DNA from 2 places in the Blautia sp. 1033sp1_1033st1_G9_1033SCRN_220408 genome. Region 1 is predicted to be linked to the other one. Evidence: predicted binding sites of a transcription regulator. Region 1 holds the regulator's gene; the other holds the start of a gene.
The links. Region 1 encodes HrcA, which represses chaperone genes, less so after heat shock. Its sites were predicted from a motif close to TGTTAGCACTCNNNNNNNNNGAGTGCTAACA; they were not measured.
Positions count from the first base shown of each region.

Region 1 (4,236 bases):
AATGGTAATGTGCTGCTCTTTACCTGTACCAAGATCTTTTGCAGATACATTTACGATACCATTGGCATCAATATCAAATGTAACCTCAATCTGCGGAACACCACGACGTGCTGGCGGAATACCATCCAGACGGAACTGTCCAAGGGATTTGTTGTCTTTTGCGAACTGACGCTCACCCTGTACTACGTTAATGTCTACGGCAGTCTGATTATCTGCTGCTGTAGAGAAGATCTGGCTCTTCTTTGTAGGAATGGTTGTATTTCTCTCGATCAGTCTTGTAGCAATACCACCCATTGTCTCAATAGAAAGTGACAGCGGAGTAACATCCAGAAGAAGGATATCACCTGCGCCAGCCTCTCCTGCAAGCTTACCACCCTGTACGGAAGCACCAAGTGCAACACACTCATCCGGGTTAAGAGATTTGCTTGGCTCCTTGCCAGTCAGCTGACGAACCTTATCCTGAACAGCAGGGATACGTGTAGATCCACCAACCAGAAGTACCTGACCAAGCTCAGATGCTGTAAGGCCAGCATCTGAAAGTGCACGGCGAACCGGCTCTGCAGTCTTCTCAACCAGATCATGTGTCAGTTCATCGAATTTAGCTCTTGTAAGGTTCATATCGAAATGCTTCGGACCTTCTGCTGTAGCTGTAATGAACGGCAGGTTAATATTGGTTGTTGTTGCAGAAGAAAGCTCTTTCTTTGCTTTCTCAGCTGCTTCTTTCAGTCTCTGAAGTGCCATCTTATCGTTGCTTAAATCAACACCCTCGTTCTTCTTGAACTCGGAAAGCATATAATCTGTGATTCTCTGGTCGAAGTCATCACCACCAAGACGGTTATTACCTGCTGTGGAAAGAACCTCGATAACACCATCGCCGATCTCAATGATAGAAACATCAAATGTACCACCGCCAAGGTCATATACCATGATCTTCTGCTCTTTTTCATTATCAAGACCATAAGCAAGAGCTGCTGCTGTAGGCTCGTTGATAATACGTTTTACATCAAGACCTGCGATCTTACCTGCATCCTTGGTAGCCTGACGCTGTGCATCATTGAAATATGCTGGAACTGTGATCACCGCTTCTGTTACAGGCTCACCTAAGTATCCTTCTGCATCTTTTTTCAGCTTCTGAAGGATCATAGCGGAAATCTCCTGTGGAGAATATTTCTTACCATCAATATTTACACGATAATCTGTACCCATCTCTCTCTTAATGGAAGAGATTGTCTTTTCTGCATTTGTTACAGCCTGACGTTTTGCAGGCTCACCTACCAGACGCTCACCTGTCTTTGTAAATGCAACAACAGACGGTGTTGTTCTGGATCCTTCTGTATTTGCAATAACGGTAGGTTTTCCACCTTCCATAACTGCTACACAACTGTTTGTAGTACCTAAATCAATACCAATAATCTTACTCATGATAATTCCCTCCTGATTAATTTGCAACTTTAACCATACTGTGTCTTACAACAAAATCTTTATAGGTATATCCCTTCTGGAATACTTCTACTACTTCATTAGCACCTGCATTTTCATCCTCTACATGCATCACTGCATTATGGAGGTTCGGATCAAACTCTTTGCCTTTGGCCTCGATCTCCTTAACACCCATCTCATCAAGAGCGGTCATCAACTGTTTGTAGATCATCTTCATGCCATCTGCAAAGGCATCTCCCTCTGGAGCCTGTGCAAGTCCTCTTTCAAAATTATCCACAACAGGCAGGATCTTTTCAACAATATCTCTTGCCCCGATCACATACATGCTGGCCTTTTCCTTTTCCGTTCTTTTACGGAAATTATCAAACTCAGCCATGCTTCTCTTTAAACGATCGGTAAGCTCTTCCACCTGCTGTTCAAATTTATCTTTTTTCTTTTTTCCGAAGAAAGAAGTCTTTGTCTTTTCTTCCGGTTTGGCATCTTTTGTTTCTGGCTCTTCTGATGCTTCAGCCTCTGGAACTTCTTTTTCCTCTTCTTTGGAAGATTCTTTCTCTGTATCCTCAGCCTCGGCTGCTGTCTCTTCTTCGCTGCCGTCAGTCACCGGAATCTCAACTGTTTCTTCTGTAGCTTCGGTTTCTTTCTTTATATCTGACACGCTGTCAACCGCCTTTCTATGTTTTCTTATTTACTGCTTCATCAAGATGAACCTTAAGCTTCTTCAAGCTGTCCACAACATTCTCATAATCCATACGCTTAGGTCCGATGATACCGATGGTTCCATGCATCCCATTGCCCAACTCATAAGAGGCAGTCACAACACTGCAATCCTTCATGGTCTGAATGGGAACCTCATCACCGATGTACACCTGCACACCTGTGCTTTCCTGATCACCCATGCTCTCACGAACCATATCTGCCAATTCCTTCTTATCCTCGAAAGTGGAGATCAGCTCGCTTGCTCTGGACTTGTCAGCCAGCTCCGGATATTTAAAAATATTGGTGGTTCCTGATGTATATACTTCCAAATCTTCCTCATCCACCTGAATGGTGGCTGCCACTGCATCTAACACGGTAGCTACCACACCGCTGTGGGTTCCTGCCTGCTCCTTCAGTCTGGCGATCATACCAAGATTGATATCCTGGATAGGAACTCCGTTCAGGTTGGTATTCAGAAGAAGGTTTAATTTCAGAATAGTCTGGTCATCCATCTCTTCGTCCAGATCAATGATCTGATTGCGGATCACATTGCCTTCACAAACAACAACTGCGATCAGCTGGTGCTCACTGACTCTGGAAAGCTGAATGAATTTCAATCGGCTTCCGCTGTACTGTGGAACCGTGATCATAGTGGCATAATTAGTATTGGCTGCCAAAACCTTGGCAACCTTCTTTAATACTTTATCCATCTTATCCGTGTTCTCTATCATCATCTCACGGATCTCTGCGATCTCTGATTCCTTTTCCCTGGTCAGTTCATCTACATAGAGACGATAGCCTTTGTCAGATGGAATCCTTCCTGCAGATGTATGAGGCTGTACGATATATCCCATATCGGTCAGGTCTGACATCTCATTCCGGATGGTTGCTGAACTTACATTCAGATCTGGATATTTGGAAATTGTCCTGGAACCTACCGGCTCACCTGTTTCCATGTATGTTTTGATGATTGCTTTCAGTATTTTCTTTTTGCGCTCATCTAATACGTCATCCATGAATGTTTGCTCCTTTCTCCATCTGTTTTGTTAGCACTCAACATAATGGAGTGCTAACATCTATGGTCTTAAGATACACCTGTTGTAAAAGTTTGTCAATATTTTTTACAAAATATTTGTGTGAAAATTTGGTGATGATTTTTCCTGATTGAGAAATGATTGTAAACGGCTTATAATATAGTTACGCAATATAAAAAAAGGAAAACACTACAATGGATTATAAAAAACATCTGACCTATTTTACAGGACTGGCTATCGGGCTTCTGACTCTTTTACTGGCTTTATTTCTTTCTCCTGCTGTTCCATGCTCAGCCGGCACTGCTTCTGTCACCTGGCGCGTTACCCAGTACGGCGATGACCATGCCGGAAAGCAGTCCATGTTCTATACCATCAAGGGCAGTAACGGCAAACTGATCGTAGTAGATGGTGGCTGGACAGATCAGGAGGCCTTTGTCCGTAAGACCATCCAAAGTCTGGGCAGCAAAGTTGATCTGTGGATCATCACTCACCCGCATCCGGATCATACCGGTGCTTTTATCAAAATCTTTTCTTCTCCAGGAGATATCCAGATTCGAAAAGTGATCGCTCCTAAGATCAATGACAGTCGCTACCGTAAATTTAAACACAGCTGGGATGAATATCCTGTGTTTCAGCAGTTTATGAAATTAATGTGCGGCACCTCCAAAATCCACTGGAAAGGAGCTGGTGACAGCTTCCGTTTTTCCGGACTGAAATTTCAGTTTTTCAACGGTTACAGCAACACCCTTACCAATACCACCAAAGACATCTGCAATGGTTCCTCCCTGGTATTTAAAGTATCCGGCAGGAAAACCAGCATGCTGTTCACAGGAGATATTCTCACAAAGGTAGGCAGACGGCTGATCAGTACATATAAGAAGCAACTAAAATCCACCTTTCTGCAGGCGCCGCACCACGGCAATAATACAGGTCGTTATTCCTTCTATAAATATATCGGTGCTGATATCACTTTTGTGGATGCCCCTGCTTTTCTCCGGACTTATCCTGCAGTAGCCCGGAATCTTCAAAATATAAAAGCACTTGGCGGACAGGTATATACCTACAA
Region 1 is NZ_JBFKZO010000005.1:139,304-143,539, reverse strand. It holds gene dnaK (molecular chaperone DnaK) at 1-1,422, opposite strand, end outside; gene grpE (nucleotide exchange factor GrpE) at 1,439-2,086, opposite strand; gene hrcA (heat-inducible transcriptional repressor HrcA) at 2,112-3,152, opposite strand; gene AB5916_RS05970 (ComEC/Rec2 family competence protein) at 3,365-4,236, shown strand, end outside.

Region 2 (4,236 bases), on a different contig from region 1:
AGAAGAAGGAGAAACTGCTGCTGAATCCCCCACGCCTACACCGGATCCTCACACAGAGGCCTATTATGCTGCCCCGGAAAGCAATTCCATCCCCGGCTGGCCACAGGGTCCCCAGGTGGAAGCCCGTTCTGCAGTGATGATGGACGTGTACACCGGTGCCATCCTTTATTCCAAAAATCCGGACGAGAAAATGTACCCGGCCAGCATTACCAAGATCCTGACAGCACTTCTTGGCTGTGAGAACTTAAGTGTACAGAACAAGCTGGTGATGTCAGAAACTGCTGCACATGGCATCTCCCCCGGCGATTCCAGTATTTACGCAGATACTGACGAGATCTTTACTGTCCATCAGGCATTGATGGCTCTGATGTTGGAATCAGCCAATGAAATTGCCCTGGCTATCGGAGAATCTGTTTCCGGTTCTGTGAAAAAGTTTGTAGAGCTTATGAATACCCGTTCAGCGGAAATTGGCTGCACTAGTACTCACTTTAACAATCCTAACGGTCTTCCGGATGAGAATCATGTTACCACTGCTAATGATATGGCTAAGATCTCACGGGCAGCCTGGTACAATCCACTGTTCCGCAAATACGTTACACGGAAGATCTTCGAGATTCCTCCTACCAACAAGTTCGAGGAAACCCGTTATCTCCTGAACCATCACAAAATGATGGAAGGCCGTGACTATGCTTATGAAGGTGTTCTTGGCGGCAAGACCGGATACACGGAAGCAGCAGGAAATACTCTTGTTACTTATGCCAAACGGGGGAATATGACCCTTCTGGTGGTGGTTATGGGTACCATTAACGGTGGCTGGTCTGATACAGCATCCCTGCTGGATTATGGGTTTGGCAATTTTGAGAAGATTAATCTGAAACAGGATAAGACCCCTGTAGTTACTGCGGATCTTGCCTGCGACAAATATATTCTTCAAAATAATGGCAATACCTGCCCGTTTCCCTATACCAGAACTATATATGTTACCGTTCCCAAGGGAACAGATGTATCTGCCCTGGAAAAGCAGCAGATCTTAGGCTCCAACGCTGCCGGTCCTCTTCTTTTAAACAGCAGCTATTATTATAACGGTCAGCTGGTAGGATGGGGTGTACAATATGAAAAAGAGGTCCTATCGGACCTCCTGCTTCCTTTTTAACTGTCGCTTCAGGCGGAGAGAATCCCGTTTTTCACGGATTTTCTCCGCCTCTTCTGTACCTACCCGGTATAGAGTTTTCACAGCAAAATATTTATCTTCTTCTGTTCTCCGTATACGGATCTTTCCCTCTATAGTTCCATGTTCCTGGCAAACTGCCAGGCAATAATAAACCTTTGAATTATTATTCATGAACCATCGTACCTTCCGTCTGGCAGGACAATGGCACACAGGACAGCAGGTGCTTAAAACCTCCCTGTCCTTCATCACTCGCTCTCTGGAAAAGAACTCCCTGGAAACATACTTATTCCACATGGAATATTCCATATGAACTTCTTCTTTTCTGGACTTGGGATTCTGGTAAACGTCCAGGGATGGATTCTGACGGATGCAATTATCGTCAATATACTGAAGCACATATGCTGTATAACATGCATCTGCAACAGCCCTGTGAAATTCCATCTGGCTTTTGATCTTCAGCTGCTGCACTGCGGTCTCCAGTGCCCGTCTCTCGCCATCTTCCTCATAACAGATCCCGTATAGCTTCTGTACATCATAATAAGTAACAGGACCTTTGATCAGTGACAGCATATTATAATATTTCATATTGCGCTGCAGCTCCATAACATCCTGATTGCCCCAGGTAAAAAAGGCATAATCCTTTCCGCACCATTGAAGAAATTCTCGCACTGCCAGCGGAAAAGGCAGGCCATCTGTCAAATCTTTATAATCTACATGGATCACCTCATGGATACTGTCATGGATCCAGTTGTACACCTGCGGTTTGATCAACCGTTGAAAACTGTCTATGATATTTTTATCTTTATCAAGCTTTACAGCCCCTATCTCAATAATCTCAAATGGTAGTCTTGCATTCTCAAATTTTTTCCCATCCGGGCTTTGATTCCATTCAAGATCAAACACAATATAATTCATGGTATGATTCCATCTTTCCTTTTGCCGTTTCTATCATCTCTTCTGCGCGTAAATCAATAAGGAAAGAATAAAGCAAAAAAGCTATTCCGTCAACCCTGTGCCTAAAGCTTGCCCTCAAGCCAGTACAACATCGTTACTGTTCACTCCGTTCACAGCAACGTAGCCAAAATTCATTCCAGATTGCCTGCGGCAATGGAATTTTGGCTTGTATGTCTCGGAATTTTGGCATATTCATGCCAAAACACCTCGCGGGATAGTGGTGTGTGAACAGTAGCACAACATCTATTATAAGCGATCTTCTCCTCTGAGAGCATCCTCACAGAACGTTTTTATAAAAAAAGGGCATGCACCCAATGGTGCACACCCCCATATTAAAAATATCAGCCTTCAATGGCGATATGTTTCTTTTCTTCTACTTCCGGTTTTGCTTCCTTCTTCGGAACGAACAATTTCAGGATGCCATGTTTAAATTCAGCTTTTACATCCTCCTGGTCTACATCCTCACCCACATAGAAGCTTCTGCTGCAGGCTCCGGCATAACGTTCCTTACGGATGTAACGTCCGGTTTCCTTCTCCTGTTCATCCTTATCAAGACCTTTCTCAGCACTGATGGTCAGATATCCATTCTCCAGAGAAGCCTTGATCTCATCCTTTGTAAATCCGGGCAGATCTACCATCAATTCATAGCCATTAGACAATTCCCTGATATCTGTCTTCATTACGTGATTAGCTTTCCTGCCATACAGCTTCTTCTCTGTATCTTTCAGTGCTTTATCATCATAATAGAATGGAAATTCATTAAAGAAATCATCAAATAAGTTTTCTCCAAAAACGCTAGGCATTAACATAAGTCATCTCTCCTTTTTATTATACATTTATGTTGTTTACCTGTTTCTTTGGAACTCGGGTATCTGTTGGGATCTCATAGAACCTATTTCTTTGTTCTCTTTTTATCCTCTTCCTTTGTTCTATGTGTAATATAACACATGTTATTAGCACTGTCAAGAGGTGAGTGCTAATTATTTTGTGAAGATTTTGTGAAGCCTTGATTTTAAAGGGCACTTCCGGGATACACAATACAGGACAAAAATCGACTTCCATTATCAAGAGGTGAGTGCTAATTTTTATGAAGAATTTGTTATCGCTACAAGCCATGAAAAATAAGGAAGTTATCTCTCTGACTCCATATAATATTACTTTGCAGTTTATTTACTTTTATATTAGAACAGGGGAAATCACCTGTCTTTTCCCTATCAGAAGGTATCACACAGGCGAAAAACTGATCTGCTGTAAATTCTTCCATTCCTTCTACGCTGATATAACGGAATCCATGGAATGTAAAATGCGGTCGAAAAATCTGTTCTTCTCCATTACAGATAAATGTATCGATTGATTTTGCCTGACGAAGTGTCTCCGGATAGAAGTTTCCATCTTTGTCCAGTACCTCTGCATGACGGAGCACAATCTTCTGTCCTTTCTCGCCTTTCACATGAACCTCTACAACACCAGTCACAATCTGTCCGAAGTCATTCAAGTCGAGCAGCCGCGAGACTTGGCGCGTGATTCTGGTCAGCGTAAGCTGACATATTCTTTGCAGAATCACTGTGCATCCTCGCGGAGCGTTTATCTCAGTCGGAGATTGGACTCCCACTAAGACTAACTTGCTGTTACTCACCACCTGAAAGAGGTGGGAGTCTTCTCGACTGAGATAAACTTTTCACCTTTTGATGTCACAATCAACTCTTTACCCACAATTTTCTCTGTGATACGAACAGGTTCATTCTCCTGTGCTGTTAATACTGCTTTGTCAAAATCTTTAACAATAACATTTCCTTCTGTGATTTCCGGCGCATCTGTATCGATTGTCGATTCTATTTTCCAGGAAAATCTTGGTGCTTTCTCTGTAAGTCCCATTGGATTTTTTCTGTATTCTCTCCAAAAAAAGATTTGAAAGGTATCAGCCAGAAGGTTCTCACTGACAGTCTAAGATTAATGGAAGAAGATGGAATCTGCCCAATACCACCGCAGATACTGTCGGGGTTCATATGCACCCGGGCGTCAAATCCCACGAAAGGGCGGCCAGAGTCTTGATCGAATATTTGCTTGTATCAGGAAATAGATATTACTTTTCCAATGAACAGAATTTCATC
Region 2 is NZ_JBFKZO010000004.1:53,173-57,408, reverse strand. It holds gene AB5916_RS04515 (D-alanyl-D-alanine carboxypeptidase family protein) at 1-1,153, shown strand, start outside; gene AB5916_RS04510 (exonuclease domain-containing protein) at 1,127-2,086, opposite strand; gene AB5916_RS04505 (Hsp20/alpha crystallin family protein) at 2,467-2,934, opposite strand; gene AB5916_RS04500 (family 78 glycoside hydrolase catalytic domain) at 3,231-3,620, opposite strand; gene AB5916_RS04495 (hypothetical protein) at 3,758-4,000, opposite strand; gene AB5916_RS04490 (serpin family protein) at 4,195-4,236, opposite strand, start outside.
Region 2: a site for HrcA is predicted at 3,077-3,107, ahead of AB5916_RS04505 (Hsp20/alpha crystallin family protein). Genes of this name have one in related genera too.